3 regions of the Kitasatospora sp. NPDC040550 genome follow, and region 2 is predicted to be linked to each of the others. Evidence: riboswitches for the same ligand, from Rfam matches in the RefSeq annotation. Region 2 holds a riboswitch; each other region holds the start of a gene.
The links. A riboswitch is a leader RNA that binds a small molecule or an ion and turns the genes downstream of it on or off. The one in region 2 is predicted to bind cyclic di-AMP.
Positions count from the first base shown of each region.

Region 1: another riboswitch for cyclic di-AMP. It lies ahead of ACZ58X_RS15205 (transglycosylase family protein); the one in region 2 lies ahead of ACZ58X_RS21835 (NlpC/P60 family protein).
Region 3: another riboswitch for cyclic di-AMP. It lies ahead of ACZ58X_RS09795 (M23 family metallopeptidase); the one in region 2 lies ahead of ACZ58X_RS21835 (NlpC/P60 family protein).

Region 1 is NZ_JBVIWC010000008.1:290,276-295,507, forward strand. It holds gene ACZ58X_RS15190 (nucleoside triphosphate pyrophosphohydrolase) at 1-783, shown strand, start outside; gene ACZ58X_RS15195 (SDR family NAD(P)-dependent oxidoreductase) at 794-1,219, opposite strand; gene ACZ58X_RS15200 (cytochrome P450 family protein) at 1,522-2,838, shown strand; cyclic di-AMP (ydaO/yuaA leader) riboswitch at 3,049-3,219, shown strand; gene ACZ58X_RS15205 (transglycosylase family protein) at 3,221-4,003, shown strand; gene eno (phosphopyruvate hydratase) at 4,272-5,232, shown strand, end outside.
Region 2 is NZ_JBVIWC010000014.1:155,479-160,710, forward strand. It holds gene ACZ58X_RS21825 (hypothetical protein) at 1-162, opposite strand, end outside; gene ACZ58X_RS21830 (C40 family peptidase) at 216-1,262, opposite strand; gene ACZ58X_RS21835 (NlpC/P60 family protein) at 1,490-2,602, opposite strand; cyclic di-AMP (ydaO/yuaA leader) riboswitch at 2,614-2,769, opposite strand; gene ACZ58X_RS21840 (C40 family peptidase) at 3,108-4,142, opposite strand; gene ACZ58X_RS21845 (NYN domain-containing protein) at 4,342-5,232, opposite strand, start outside.
Region 3 is NZ_JBVIWC010000005.1:36,088-41,319, forward strand. It holds gene purB (adenylosuccinate lyase) at 1-254, shown strand, start outside; gene ACZ58X_RS09790 (MFS transporter) at 262-1,803, opposite strand; cyclic di-AMP (ydaO/yuaA leader) riboswitch at 2,116-2,298, shown strand; gene ACZ58X_RS09795 (M23 family metallopeptidase) at 2,301-3,257, shown strand; gene ACZ58X_RS09800 (APC family permease) at 3,614-5,176, shown strand; gene ACZ58X_RS09805 (DUF2470 domain-containing protein) at 5,232-5,232, opposite strand, start outside.

The DNA of each region.
Region 1 (5,232 bases), on a different contig from region 2:
GGGCCGACGGTCTGGCTGGGCGGCCCGGACGGGGACCCGGGGCTGACGGACGCGCTGGCCCGGCTCGCGGTGGAGCACGCCGGGGAGGTGCCGGAGATCGAGGTGCTGCCCGGCTCGTACGACCTGCCGGGTGCGCGGCTGCTGGACCTCGCCTCGGTGATGGACCGGCTGCGCTCGCCGGGCGGCTGCCCGTGGGACGCCGAGCAGACCCACGAGAGCCTGGTGAAGTACCTGGTCGAGGAGGCCTACGAGCTGGTCGAGGCGATCGAGCAGGGGGACCGGGACGCGCTGCGCGAGGAACTGGGCGACGTCCTGCTGCAGGTGTTCTTCCACGCCCGGATCGCCGAGGAGCACCCGACCGGGCCGTTCACCGTCGACGACGTGGCCGGGGACATCGTGGACAAGCTGGTGTACCGGCACCCGCACGTGTTCGGGGACGTCGAGGCCGGCGGCGCCGCCGAGGTGGAGGCGAACTGGGAGCAGTTGAAGGCGGCCGAGAAGGCGGACCGGGAGTCCGTCCTGGACGGCGTGCCGGCCGGGCTGCCGGCGCTGGCGTACGCGGCGAAGCTGGTGTCCCGGGTGCGCCGGGCGGGCTTCGCGGCGGTGCCGGACGAGCCGTACGAGCTGCCGCGCGAGCTGACCGCGGAGTCGGCGGGCCGGCTGCTGCTGGCGGTGGCCCAGCGGGCGCACGACGCCGGGGTGGACGTGGACGCGGCGCTGCGCTCGGCCGCGCGCGGCTACCGGGACGCGGTGCGCGCGGCCGAGGGGCTCGAACCGGAGTAGCGCAGGCGGCTCAGGCCGCCGTGGCGGTGCGCTCCGAGGCGGACCGCTGCGGCGGGACGAGCTCGCCGATCGCCTCGCCGATCAGGACGACCAGTTCGGCGAGGCGCTCCAGGTCGAGGTGGGCGGGCAGGTCGGCGAGGGAGACGATCCGCTCGCCCTTCGGGCCCGCCACGCAGAAGAGGTCGATCGGCCCGAAGTGCTTCTCGGCGGTGTCGACCAGGGCGGCGACGTCGCTGGGCCGGCGGATGTCGCCGGAGACGCCGACCACGGGGCAGCCCGGCCGGTCGAGTTCGGAGGCGAGGTCCTCGGCGATGCCGACATGGGTGTCGGCGATCAGCATCCCGGCGGCGCCGGCCGCGGCGAACCGGCGGGCGAGGTCGGCCCCCGAACCGCCCGCGAGTACCGCGATGACGACGACTGCTCCGCTGACCGTCATTGGTCCAGCTCCTCCCTGCGGGCGACACCGCACCGGCGCCCGCGCGTACTTCGGAGGATCGTAGGCACGTCCTGACCCTCCGCAACAGGGATTACCCCGCAGGTGACCAGGCTCACGCCTGCCGCCCGGCCAAGAGCTGGCCAAGGCCTGTCCGCACACCGTCCACGGGCCGTCCACGGAGTGTCGGCGTGCCGCTCGCGCGCCGGTCACGGGCGGTTCGCGCGCCGGTGACCTCCGGGCGGTCGCGGGGACGCGGGCGCCGGCGGTCCGGACCCGTCCGGTCCAGCGGTTACGGTCGACCCATGCCAGCTCAGCCCGAGGGCGCCCAGCCCGCCGCCCAGCCCGACCCGCAGCTCTTCACCTGGGAGTTCGCCGCCGACCCGTACCCCGCCTACGCCTGGCTGCGCGAGCACGCCCCGGTGCACCGCACCACGCTGCCGAGCGGGGTGGAGGCCTGGCTGGTGACGCGCTACGCGGACGCCCGGCAGGCGCTCGCGGACGGCCGGCTGTCGAAGAACCCGGCGCACCACAGCGAGCAGGCGCACCGCACCGGCCGGGTGGGCATCCCGGGGGAGCGGCAGGCGGACCTGATGACCCACCTGCTGAACATCGACCCGCCGGACCACACCCGGCTGCGCCGCCTGGTGTCGAAGGCGTTCACCCCGCGCCGGGTGGCCGAGTTCGAGCCGCGGGTGCAGCAGCTGACCGACCGGCTGATCGACGGCTTCGCGCAGCGCGGTTCGGCCGACCTCATCCACGAGTTCGCCTTCCCGCTCCCCATCTACGCGATCTGCGACCTGCTCGGCGTGCCGGCCGAGGACCAGGACGACTTCCGCGACTGGGCCGGAATGATGCTGCGGCACACGAAGCCGGGACACGGCGGCAGCCAACGCGGCGGCGTGGGCCGGGCGGTGAAGCGGATGCGGGCGTACCTGCTGGAGCTGATCCACCGCAAGCGGGCGGACCTCGGGGACGACCTGATCTCCGGCCTGATCCGGGCGAGCGACCACGGCGAGCACCTGACCGAGAACGAGGCCGCCGCGATGGCCTTCATCCTCCTCTTCGCCGGGTTCGAGACGACGGTGAACCTGATCGGCAACGGGACGTACGCGCTGCTGCGCAATCCCGGGCAGCGGGCCCTGCTGCAGGAGTCGGTGGCCCGCGGCGAGACCGCGCTGCTGGAGACCGGGATCGAGGAACTCCTGCGCTACGACGGGCCGGTGGAGCTGGCGACCTGGCGGTTCGCGACCCGTCCGCTGACCATCGGCGGGGTGGAGATCCCGGTCGGTGATCCGGTGCTGGTGGTGCTGGCGGCGGCGGACCGCGATCCGGCCAGGTTCTCCGACGAGAACACCCTCGACCTGGCCCGGAGCGACAACCCGCACCTGGGGTTCGGGCACGGCATCCACTACTGCATCGGCGCCCCGCTGGCCCGGTTGGAGGGGCGGTCCGCGCTGGCCACGCTGCTTTCCCGGCTGCCCGACCTGCGACTGGCCGAAAGCCCGGAGAATCTGCGCTGGCGGGGTGGCCTGATCATGCGTGGATTGCGCGAACTTCCGGTCGAATTCAGTCCGGAGCTCCGGTCGCCGCACGGCGTTCCTGAGCCGGCGACACGCTGACGAGGCATCCGGAACCGGCCACCGGCGGCGGTATGAACGCCCATCAAACCGGACAAAGCCCCGCCGTTGGTAGGCGATCGAACACGGGCCGTAATTCTTGTGTGATGTCGGTGATATGAGCTTGTGATTCGTCTGAGGATCTGTCTAGTCTCCGTGGAGTTCGCAGCTGCGGACCTCGTGCGCGGGACGCCGAATCCTGCCCGCCGCGTCACGGGAAACCGACCAGAACCCTGGGCAGGGGCGGGGGAACCAGGTTTGTTGCCGTTCCTCCACGGCTTGGGGTGAAGCCGCCCGCGCGGATTCGATTCCGCAGACGGCGGCCGGGCCACCTCCCGGTCCGAACCCGACAGCTCACCTCGCAGGCGTGCGGAGAGGGACCTTCATGCTGTTCGTTGGAACTGGCCGTCATCGTCGTCGCACCCAGGCCGAGAAGGCCATCGCCGTCGCCGGTGTGGCCGGCGTCGGACTCGCACTGCCGCTCCTCACCGCCACCGGCGCCTCCGCCGCCCCGGCCTCCGTCTGGGACTCCGTCGCCCAGTGCGAGAGCGGCGGCGACTGGAGCATCAACACCGGCAACGGCTTCTCCGGCGGCCTCCAGTTCACCTCCAGCACCTGGAAGGCGTACGGCGGCACCGCGTACGCGGCGCAGGCCAACCAGGCCAGCAAGGCGCAGCAGATCGCGGTCGCCGAGAAGGTCCTCGCCTCGCAGGGCCCCGGCGCCTGGCCGGTCTGCTCCAAGAAGGCCGGCCTGAGCAAGGGCGGCGCCCCGGCCGAGGTGGACACCTCCTCGGACGCCAAGCCGCAGAAGCAGCAGGCCCAGAAGCAGGCGCCCAAGCAGCAGGCCCCCAAGGCCGCCGCGAAGCCCGCCCAGCCGAAGCCGGTCCAGCAGTACGCGCCGAAGCACGCCGCGCCGAAGCAGGCCGAGAAGCCCGCCGACCCGTCGGCGCAGCAGTACGCCCCCAAGCACGCCGCCCCGCGGGCCGCCCAGGCCCCGGCCGCCACGACCGGCCACGACTACACCGTGCGGGACGGCGACACCCTGTCGGGCATCGCCACCGCCCAGGGCGTGTCCGGCGGCTGGCAGGCGCTGTACGACGGCAACCGCGGCACGGTCGGCGGAAACCCGGACCTGATCGTGCCCGGCCAGGTCCTGCACCTGGGCTGAGCCGGACCGTTCCACGGCGGACGACACGCTGGACACGGAGGGGGCCGCGCCCGGCGGCCCCCTCCGTCCGCGTCCGCCCGCCCCGGTGGGACGCACCGGGACGAGCAGGTGAACTACCGGTGGGTAGCCGGGCCACACGGTGAGACGCAGCCCAGGCGGACGTGGCCCCGGGAGCCCGGGCGGTTAGGCTCTGGTCGTAACGACTCCGCAATCGTCCGGCCGGCAGCACCACCCGCGGCCGGACCCTGCTTCCGCAAGGAGATGCTTCGTGCCGTCCATCGATGTCGTCGTAGCCCGTGAAATCCTCGACTCCCGCGGCAACCCCACGGTCGAGGTCGAGGTCGGCCTCGACGACGGCAGCACGGGTCGTGCCGCTGTTCCGTCGGGTGCCTCGACCGGCGCCTTCGAGGCGCTCGAACTGCGCGACGGCGACAAGAACCGCTACTTCGGCAAGGGCGTGGAGAAGGCCGTCCTGGCCGTCATCGAGCAGATCGGCCCCGAGCTGGTCGGCTACGACGCCACCGAGCAGCGCCTGATCGACCAGGCCATGCTCGACCTGGACGCCACCCCGGACAAGTCCTCGCTCGGCGCCAACGCCATCCTGGGCGTCTCGCTGGCCGTCGCGCACGCCGCCTCCGAGGCCAGCGACCTGCCGCTGTTCCGCTACCTGGGCGGCCCGAACGCCCACGTCCTGCCGGTCCCGATGATGAACATCCTCAACGGCGGCTCGCACGCGGACTCCAACGTCGACATCCAGGAGTTCATGATCGCTCCGATCGGCGCGGAGTCCTTCTCCGAGGCCGTCCGCTGGGGCGTCGAGGTCTACCACACCCTCAAGGGCGTGTTGAAGGAGCGCGGCCTGTCCACCGGCCTCGGCGACGAGGGCGGCTTCGCGCCGAACCTGGACAGCAACCGCGAGGCCCTGGACCTCATCACCGAGGCCATCCAGAAGGCCGGCTACGTGCCCGGCCGCGACATCGCGCTGGCCCTGGACGTCGCCGCCTCCGAGTTCTTCCAGGACGGCGCCTACCAGTTCGAGGGCAAGGCCCTGTCGGCCGCCGAGCTCATCGAGTACTACGCCGAGCTGGTCGCCTCCTACCCGCTGGTCTCCATCGAGGACCCGCTGGACGAGTCGGACTGGGACGGCTGGAAGGCCATGACCGTCAAGCTGGGCGACAAGGTCCAGCTGGTCGGCGACGACCTGTTCGTCACCAACCCGGCCCGCCTGG
Region 2 (5,232 bases):
CCCCGACCAGGTGGGCAGCGAGCGCGCCCGCGCCGCCAGCAGCGCGGTGACCTCGGCCTGCCGGTCGACGGCCCGCCCGCCCGGCGGCGGGGCCACCGGGGGCAGCGAGAGCTGGACCAGCCCGCCGGCCGCCAGCAGCAGCGCGCCGCGCCGGGACAGCACCCGGCGCGCGGGGTCTATCGGATGGGGGCCGTCCGGCCCGGAGGGCGTCGCGCTCAGAGCCGGACCACTCCCGAGACCGGCATCGCGTTGACGCTCTCGTACCGGACCTTGGCGCCGGGGTACGGGGCGTGCACCATCACGCCGCCGCCGGCGTACATCCCGACGTGGTGCATGTCCCGGTAGAAGATCACCAGGTCTCCCGGCCGCGCTTCGGAGAGGCTGATCCGCTGCCCGGCGTACGCCTGGGCCTGCGAGGTCCGCGGCAGGGTCACTCCGGCCTGCCGCCAGCTGTAGTACATCAGACCGGAACAGTCGAAGGCGCGCGGCCCGGTGGATCCGTAGACGTAGGGCGAGCCGACCATCCGCACCGCGGCGGCCAGCGCCGCCGCCCCGCGCTCGGAGGCGGCCGGGGCGTTGCCGAGGTCCAGCCGGTCGGTGCCGCGGGTGGCGCGCTGCTCGGCCTCCCGGGCGTCCTGGGCGACCATCCGGTTCCGCTCGACCGCGCCCAGGCTGTTGAGCAGCTTCTGCGCCGTGGCGAGGCGCTGCTGGATCTGCTGCTTGTTGTCGGCCAGCGAGCGGCGGGCCTCGTCCAGCTCGGCGAGCTTGGCGGCGGTCTCGGTGCGGCGCTGGTCGAGCCGGCGCTGACGGGTGACCAGCTCGTGCAGGGTCTCCTGCTGGCGCTCGGCGGCCTGGCCGAGGGTGCGGGCGCGGGTGAGGTAGGCCTCCGGGTCGCTGGAGAGCATCAGCTGGGCGGTCTGGGTCATCCCGCCGCCCCGGTACTCGGCCCCGGCGACCGTGGCGAGGTCCCCGCGCAGTTCGTTGAGCTGCTCCTGGGCGGCGGCGACCTCGCCCTGGAGGATCGTGGTCTCGCCCAGCAGCCGCTTCTGCGCCTCCTGCGCGGCGTTGTACTTCTCCGAGGCCTGTTCGGCCTCGTCGTACAGCTGCTCGACCTGGGCCTTGACGTCCTTGCGGTCGGGCGCCTCCGGCCCCCCGGGGGCGGCCTGGGCGCTGCCGGCGGTCGCCACGCCCAGGGCCGTGGTGGCGGCCGCGGTCAGTACCAGCGCACGGGCGAGCAGTTGGGAACGGCGGTGCACGGGCATGGCGGCAACGGCTCCAGTCCTGCGGCGCGGCCCCGCGGCCGCGCCCCGGTGGGCGGCCGTCGAGCGGGAGTCCGGTGGCAGACGTTAGCGAGTCCGGGCAAGTGAGTCCAAACCCCTACCGACCAGAATATTTGACCCCTAATCGGACACCAGGTCGAGCCGCCGGAAAAGCCGCAGGCCCGGCCCTCCGTGACGGAGGACCGGGCCCGTGAACGCGTGGGTGGGGATCAGACCCGCACGATGGAGGTCAGCGGCATGTTGGAGACGGCCTCGTAGCGCACCGACGCACCCGGCTTGGGAGCGTGCAGCACCTGGCCGTTGCCCGCGTAGATGCCGACGTGGTGGGCGTCGCCGTAGAAGATCAGCATGTCGCCGGGCTGGGCCTGGGAGATGTCCGAGCCGATCCGGGTGCCGGCGCCGGCCTGCTCCTGCGAGGTGCGCGGCAGCGACACCCCGGCCTGGTTGAACGCCCAGACCATCAGGCCGGAGCAGTCGAAGGAGCCGGGGCCGGTGGCGCCCCAGACGTACGGGCTGCCGACCTTGGTGGCGGCGGCGGCCAGCGCGGCGGCACCGTGCGAGCTGCCCGGGGCGACCTTGACCGGCGCGGCGGTGGAGCCCGAGCCGAGGTCGCCGCGGCTGCTGTCGCGCGAGGCACGGTCCGGGGTGGCCGGCTTGGCGGCGGCGGCCTTCGCGGCGGCGTCGGCGGCGGCCTTGTCCTCGGCCGCCTTGATCGCCTGGCGCTCCTGCTCGGTCAGCGTGTTGAGCAGGTCCTGGGCGGCCTTGAGCTTGTTCTGGACCTCGTCCTTGGAGGCCTTCAGCTGCTGGGTCGTGGACTCCAGCTCGCCGAGCTTGCCCTGGGCCTCGGTGCGGTCCTGGTCCAGCTTGCGCTGCTGGTCCTGCAGCTGCTTGAGCTGGTTCTTCTGGGTGCTGCCCGCCTGGTTCAGCGCGCCGGCCTGGTTGAGGAAGTTGTCCGGGCTGGAGGACAGCATCAGCTGGACCGTCGGGGATATGCCCCCGTTGCGGTACTGCTCGCCGGCGATCTCGGCCAGGCCGCCCTGGAGGTCGGTCACCTGGGCCTGCTGCCGGGCCACCTGGTCCTGGAGGCCGGAGACCTGCTTCTCCAGCTCCTGCTGCTTCTCCTGGGCGGCGTTGTACTTCTCGGTCGCCTGCTCGGCCTGCTCGTTGAGCTGGTCGACCTGCTCCTTGACCTGGTCCTTGGTCGGCTGCGGGTCGGCGTGCGCGCCGGACTGCGCGGAGAGGGCGACGGCCGCGGCGGCGAAACCGGTCAGGATCGAGACGCGGGTGCGGCTGGCGGGCTTGGGACGACGATGGGACGCCACGAAGGCGGACTCCTTCTTCCTACCTCCGCCTACCGGGTGAGCTGACGGGTTCGGGCCGGAAGCATGCCCTACGACGCCTCACCGGCCTCACCTACGGCCGACCTGGCGCCGATTCACCCCGGAGGAACGTGTGGTTCCCCGGCTCCGCTCCGCAGCGCCCCCGACTACTGGGCTCCCCTGTCGGGCAGTCGCTTCGACCTGCCCCGCTGTTTCGCGAACTCGGCGGTAACCACCGCCGCCACCCAGGCTGGGTGATCGACTGTGCGGTGGTTCGGAGCATGACCCTAGTAACTGAACCGTGATCCGTTCAAATCCTTGTCAGAAAAAAGACGGAAGATTACCCATGTTCTTTTGTGAAAATGACTGATGGTGATCACTGCCGCACGCAAAGCTGATCGACTCTCACCGTCCGGCCCACCGGGACCGCAAACCGACGCGCCACCCCCGACCGGAGGTGGCGCGGATCACAGGGCCGGAACCGGCCCCTCGGGGAGGTGCCGGTCCGTCAGATCCGGCGGATCGTGTTGATCGACATCGCGTCGGCCTTCATCACCTTCACCACGTCACCGGTGTGCGGCGCGTGGACCACCATGCCGTTGCCGATGTACATCCCGACGTGGTGCATGTCGCCGCCGTAGATCACCAGGTCGCCCGGCTGGGCGGTGGCCAGCGTCACGGCGGTCCCGATGTGGCCCTGCTCCTGCGAGGTGCGCGGCAGCGAGACGCCGGCCTGGCCGTACGCCCAGACCATCAGGCCCGAGCAGTCGAAGGTGGAGGGCCCGGTGGCGCCCCAGACGTACGGCGAGCCCTGCTTGCTCATCGCCTTGGCCACCGCCACGGCGGCGTAGCCGCTGGCCGGCGGCAGGTTGCCGAGGTCGACCCGGTCGGCGCCGCGGGAGGCGCGGTCGTCCTGCTGCTGCTGGGCCCGGAGCGCGGCCCGGTCGGCGGCGCTGAGCGAGTTCAGCAGGTCCTGGGCGGCCTTCAACTTGGTGTTGACGTCCGCCTTGGCCTGGTTGAGGTCCTTGGTGGTGGAGTCCAGGGAGGCGAGCACGGCGGCCGCCTCGGCCTTCTCCTGGTCCAGTCGGCGCTGCTGGTCGAGCAGGCCCTTGAGCGCCTCGGTCTGGGTGGTGCTGGCCTGCTGGACGCTCGACGCCTTGTCCAGGTAGCCGGACGGGTCGGAGGAGAGCATCAGCTGGACGGACGGGTCGATGCCGCCGGTGCGGTACTGCTCGCCCGCGACCTGGGCCAGGCCCACCTGGAGCTGGCCCATCTGGTCCTGGCTGCGGGCCACCTGGTCCTGGAGCTGGTCGGCCTGCTTGCGGAGCTGGTCGGAGCGCTCCTTGGCGCCGTTGTACTTCTCGGCCGCCTGCTCCTGCTCCTGCTGGAGCTGGTCGATCTGCGCCTTGACGTCACTCTTGTTCGGCTGCGGCGCGGCATGCGCGGCGACCTGGGCGGAGAGGGCGACCGCGGTCGCAGCAGCAGCGGTGAGCACGGAGACCCGCGCGCGGCTCGGCTGCTTGGGACGGCGGTGGGAGGCCAAGGGACCGGCTCCTTCTTCCATCGGACTCACCTGATCAGGTGAGATTCCGGAAAATAGGTTTGACGCCAGACCCTAGTGAAGATCTACCCGTTTTGCCACTCCCCGAAGGCGTGAACTCCGGTTCCCCCGCTGACTTCACCGGATCCGCACACCCGCGCGGACGCCCCACTGACCTGCCGTCACCGCCCCCGGCCCCGGCTCAGGGCCGGGCCAGCCGGTTCAGCAGCAGCACCGAGGCCACCGGGCGCGCACCCGCCTTCCGCACGCCCTCGGCGACCTCCCGGTCGGTGGAGACCACCACCACCGGACGGCCCTGCGGCTCGGCCCGGACCAGACGGCGGATCAGCTCGTCCGCGGTCTCGCCGGTCCGGCTGAACCGTACCCGCACCCCGCGCGGGGGCGCCATGATGACCGGTACGTCCAGGTCCTGCCCGTCGAACACACAGGTGACCTCCGCCTGGGTGCGCTGGGCCAGCATCGCCAGCCCGCCCAGCAGCCGGATCCGCTGCTGCTCCAGCGGCAGCGCCGGATACCCGGTCTTGGTCACGTTGTAGCCGTCCACCACCAGGTGCACCTGCGGGATCGCCAGCAGCTGGTCCAGCAGCGCCGGGTCGTCCTCGGCCAGGCCGCGCCGGGCCACGTCGTGCGGCGAGGCCGCCCCCGGCACCACCGCCTCCACCAGGTCCGCCGGGCGGATCTGGGAGACCGGCAGGGCCAGTTCCCGCTGCAGGCCCTGCGCCGACTGCAGCACGGTGTCCAACAGCAGCCGCAGCCGCATGTCCTCGACGCTGCGGCCCTCCCGGGCCGAGCGGCGGCCCTGCTCGACCGCGGTCTCCAGTTCGGACACCCGGTGCCGCAGCCGTCGCGCCTCGGACTCGGCCGCGCTGCGCTCCCCGGTGGCCTGCGCCCTCGCGGCCTCCAGCTCCCCGGCCACCCGCCGGGTCTCGGCCTGCGCCCGCCGGGTGTCGCTCTCCAGCGACCGCACCTTCTTGCGCAGCGACTCGGCCTCCCGCCGGACGCCCTCGAACTCCGCGCGCTGGCGGTCCAGGTCCGCGCGCGCCGCGGCCCGCACCTCGGCCAGCTCGGCCTG
Region 3 (5,232 bases), on a different contig from region 2:
AGGTGATCAAGGAGCACGCCGTCGCCTCGGCGCTGGCCATGCGCGCCGGCGCCCGGGAGAACGAGCTGCTGGACCGCCTCGCCGCCGACGAGCGGATCCCGCTGGACCGGGCCGCGCTGGACGCGCTGCTCGCCGACCGGCTGTCCTTCACCGGTGCGGCCGGGGCGCAGGTCGCCGAGGTCGTCCGTCAGGTGGAGGCCGTCGCGGCGGCCTACCCGGAGGCGGCCAAGTACGCCCCGGGCGACATCCTCTGACGTAACGTCAGTTTTCCGGCGAGGGCCCTGCCGCCGTTCCGGTGGCGGGGCCCTCGTGCGCCCGGGGGCGGCCCGGGTCGAGCGGCGGGGTGGTGGTGGCGCAGGGCCAGTCGCAGTTCGGCTCGGCCACCGGGTGCTCCTCCTCCGGTGCCAGCACGTTGCCCCGGACGGTGGCGAAGGCGATCAGCCCGCCGGCGGCCAGCAGGCCCGCGCAGATCAGCATCGCGGTGTGGAAGGCGGAGTCCACCGCGGACGGCACCCGGTAGGCGTCGCCGCTCAGTCCGGCCAGGGCCGGCAGGGCGGCCACCGCGAGCAGGCCGGCCGCGCGGGCGGCGGCGTTGTTGACGCCGCTGGCGATGCCCGCGTGCCGCACCTCGACGGCGGCCAGCACGGTGGCGGTGAGGGGTGCGACCAGCAGCGTCATCCCGGAGCCCATCACCGCGACCGCGGGCAGCACGTCCGCCCAGTAGGAGGATCCGGGGCCGGTGCGCAGCATCAGCAGCACCCCGGCGGCGCACAGCAGCGGGCCCACGGTGAGCGGCACGCGCGGCCCGATCCGCTTGCCGAGCCGCCCGGCGCGCGCGGACAGGGTCAGCATCAGCACCGTGATCGGCACCAGGGCGAAGCCGGAGACCAGCGGGGAGAAGCCCGAGACGATCTGCAGCTGCACCACCAGCAGGAAGAACACCCCGCTGAACGCCGCGTAGACGCAGAGGGTGACCAGGTTCACGGCGGTGAACAGCCGGGAGGAGAACAGTCCGAGCGGCAGCATCGGGTCGGGCGCGCGCCGTTCGACGGCCACGAAGGCGGCGGCCAGCAGCAGGCCGATCGCACCGGTGACCCAGACGGCGGGGGACAGCCCCTCCCCGGCGGCGGTGAGCGCGTAGGTGACGGCGCCGAGCGCGAGGGCGGCGAGCAGGGCGCCGGGCACGTCGAAGCGGCCGGTGGCGGACTCGTCCCGGCTCTCCGGGACGTAACGGGAGGTCACCGCGATCACGGCGGCGGCCAGTGGCAGGTTCAGCAGGAAGATCCAGCGCCAGCCGGGGCCGTCCACCAGCCAGCCGCCCAGGAAGGGGCCGACGGCGGCCGACACCCCGCCCAGGCCGGACCAGAGGCCGACCGCCGCCGAGCGGTCGTCCGGGTGGAAGACCGCCTGGAGCATGGCGAGCGAGCCCGGGGTGAGCAGCGCCCCGCCGATGCCCTGGACGGCGCGGGCGGCGATCAGCACGTGGATGGTCGGGGCCGCGGCGCAGGCGGCGGAGGCGACGGCGAACCAGACCACGCCGATCAGGAAGACCCGGCGCCGTCCGTAGCGGTCGCCGAGGGCGCCGCCGAGCAGGATCAGGCCGGCCAGGGTGAGCAGATAGGCGTTCAGGGTCCATTGCAGGGAGGCGAGGGAGGCGCCGAGGTCGGTGCCGATCCGGGGCAGGGCGACGTTGACGACGGTGCCGTCGAGCATCGCCATGCTGGAGCCGAGCACGGTCGCGAGGAGTACCCAGCGGCCCTGCGCGGTGCCCAGGCGCAGAGTGCCGGCTTGAGAGGTGGCCACGGGCCGAATCCTGCGCCCGCCGGGGCGTACGTGACAAGGGTCACCGGGTGGTGTGTCGGTCGGTGGCGGTGCGTGAACGGACGGTCGCACGGGGGTGGTGTCGGCGGCGCAGGGTGGTGGATCAGTGGCGCCGGGTGAATGGATCGTGCACTGACCGTACAAGGGATCATTCGGAGGGTGACGGGGCGGCGGGGGTTGTTGCCGATTCAAGAGATCGACATTGCTTCACCCGAACGGATGAGTTTTAGTTCAGCGACCGCCCGGCCAGTCCGGACGGATCCACCGGGTGGAACGCCGAGTCCTGCCGCTGCCCGGTGGCTCGCACCGAACTCTGTACGGCAGGAGCGGGGGACCCACAGGTAAGTCGCCGGACCGGAGTTCGCGCCTTTTCGGGCGTGGACCACCAGGGCCGGCTTGGGGTGAAGCCGCGCATGCGGCCGGGCAACTCCAGCCCGAACCCGACAGCTCACCTCGCAGGCGTCGGAGAGGAAAATTCCATGCCTGCACAGGCTCGTCGTATCGCCCTGCCCCGTGCCGCCCGCATCGGCATCGCCACCGCCGTCACCGGCGCCTCGTTCGTCCTGCCGCTCGTGACCGCGATGAGCGCCCAGGCGCACACCGCCCCGGCGGCCACCACCGCTCCTGCCGCTCCCCAGGCCGCCGCTCCGGCTGCCGCCCCGGCCGCCCAGCAGAGCTACCGCGTCGTCAGCGGTGACACCCTCTCGAAGATCGCCGACGTCAAGCACGTCGAGGGCGGCTGGCACGCGCTGTACGAGCAGAACCGCTCGGTGGTCGGCGCCGACCCGAACCTGATCTTCCCCGGCCAGCAGCTGGCCCTCGCCGGTCACGCCGCCGCCCCGGCGAAGCCCGCCGCTCCGGCAGCCCCGGCCAAGCCGGCCGCTCCGGCCGCCAAGGACACCTCCGCCGCCGCGGACACCCAGGTGCAGGTCCGGACCGAGGCCGCCAAGCCCGGCGCCCAGGTGCAGACCCAGGTTCAGACCGCCGCCCCGGCCCCGGCCGTGACCGCCGCCCCGGTCGCCGCCACCTCCGGCTACGTCGCCCCGCTCGCCAACCCCGTGCTGGGTGAGGCCTACGGCGTGGCCGGCTCGATGTGGGCCTCCGGCCACCACACCGGCCAGGACTTCGTCGCCTCCACCGGCACCCCGCTGCGCGCCGTCGCCAACGGTGTCGTGGTGAAGGCCGGCAACGACGGCGCCTACGGCAACGAGGTCGAGATCAAGCTCGCCGACGGCAAGTACGCCCAGTACGCGCACCTGTCCTCGATCGGCGTGAGCGTCGGTCAGACCGTCACCGCCGGCCAGCAGCTCGGCCTCTCCGGTGCGACCGGCAACGTGACCGGCCCGCACCTGCACTTCGAGATCCGTACCGGTCCGGAGTACGGCTCGGACATCGACCCGGTCGCCTACCTGCGGGCGCACGGCGTCGCGCTCTGACCCTCCGGGGCCTTCCGCAGGAACGTGTGAACCACCGCTGGTGCGGGGCGAATCGACCGCCCGGGATGGTCATGTCGGGTGACCGCTCGACCGGGTGATCGCCGCACCGGTGGACCTGGGCGCGGGACACGCCCAAGGCCGGCCCGGCCGTACGGGACACCTCTCGTACGGCCGGGCCGGCCGCTGCCGTTCTCCCGCCCGGCCGCGTTCGAGCCGTCGAACGCGACGTCAACACGGCTGCCGGGAAAGCCGGTCACCGTCGTTTGCGGGCCGACCGCGATGTGCCGATCCTGGCGGGCAGTCAGTGCCCGGCCGGTCCGGCGGGCGGGTGCGCCCGGGTGGACGAGGGAGGCCGGATGGCCGTGCGGAGCGGGGAAGAGGTCGGGGAGCGGGCCGGTGCGGGTGGGGCCGGTGAGCGGGCCGGTGCGGATGGGGTCGACCGGTTGAAGCCGGACTCGGTCGGCCTGGTGGGCGTGGTGTTCATGGCGGTCGCCTCCGCCGCCCCGATCACCGCGATGACGGGGAACCTGCCGATCATCGTCGGGCAGGGCAACGGGGTCGGCGCGCCCGCCGCGTACGTCCTGGTCACCGTGGTGCTCACGGTGTTCTCGGTCGGGTACGTGGCGATGGCCCGGCACCTCACGGCCGCCGGGGCGTTCTACGGGTACGTCTCGCACGGGCTGGGCCGGGTGGTCGGGATGGCCGCGGGGCTGCTCGCGGTGCTGGCGTACGTCGTCTTCGAGGCCTCGGTCATCGGCTTCTTCGCGTACTCGCTGCGCGGACTGGTCCGTTCGCAGCTGGGCCTGGACCTCGGCTGGGGCTGGTACGCGCTGGCCGTGGTGGCGGTGATCGGGGTGACGGCCTGGTTCGACCTGCACCTGACGGCCAGGGTGCTCGGGGTGGCGCTGGTCCTGGAGGTCGGGGTGCTGGCTGCGCTCTCGCTGGCCGTCCTGGTCTCCGGCGGCGGACCGGACGGCCTCGCCGGCGAGGCGGTGAATCCGCTGAACGCGCTGCGCGGGGTGGGGAGTTCGGGGATGGCCGGGGCCGGGCTGGGGCTGTACTTCGCGTTCTGTTCCTGGGTCGGCTTCGAGTCGACCGCGATGTACGGGGAGGAGTCCCGCGACCCGAAGCGGGTGGTGCCGCGGGCGACCCTGCTGTCGGTGGTCGGGATCGGGCTGTTCTACGTCTTCGTGTCCTGGATGATCGTGTCCGGCAACGGAGTCGGGCACGCGATCGCGGTGGCGGGCGGCGCGGTGCCCGGCAAGGACGGCAACAGCCTGTTCTTCGACCCGTTGGGGGCGCACCTGGGCGGCTGGGCGGTGACGGTCTTCCAATGGCTGGTCGTCACCGGCTCGTTCGCCTGCGCGACGGCCTTCCACCAGTGCGCCGCACGGTACTTGTACGCGATCGGGCGAGAGGGACTGCTGCACCCGGCGCTCGGGCGGACCCACCCGCGGCACGGCTCGCCGCACGTGGCCTCGGTCGTGCAGTCCGGGATCGCGGCCGGGCTGGTGCTGGCGTTCCTGGCGGCGGGGATGGACCCGTACGTCCATCTGTACACGCTGCTGGCGCTGTTGGGGACGATGGCGATCCTGGTCGTGCAGACGCTCTGCTCCTTCGCGGTGGTCGGGTACTTCCACGTGCAGGGCCGGCACCCGGAGACCGCGCACTGGTGCCGGACGCTGGTCGCGCCGCTGGTCGGCGGGGTGGCGATGGGGGCGGTGGTGGCGCTGCTGGTGGTCAACCGGGGTGCGGCGGCCGGGGCGGCGACGGGCACCGTGCTGTACGAGCTGTTGCCGTACCTGGTGATCGGGGTGTTCCTGGGCGGGATCGGGACGGCCCTGGTGCTGCGCCGGCGGCGGCCGGAACTGTACGCGCGGATCGGGCGGATCGTGCTGGAGGAGGCGGTGGAGCGGTGACCGGCCGGTCGGCCGACTGGTCGGCTGACCGGCCGCCTGGCGGCAGCGGCAGCGGT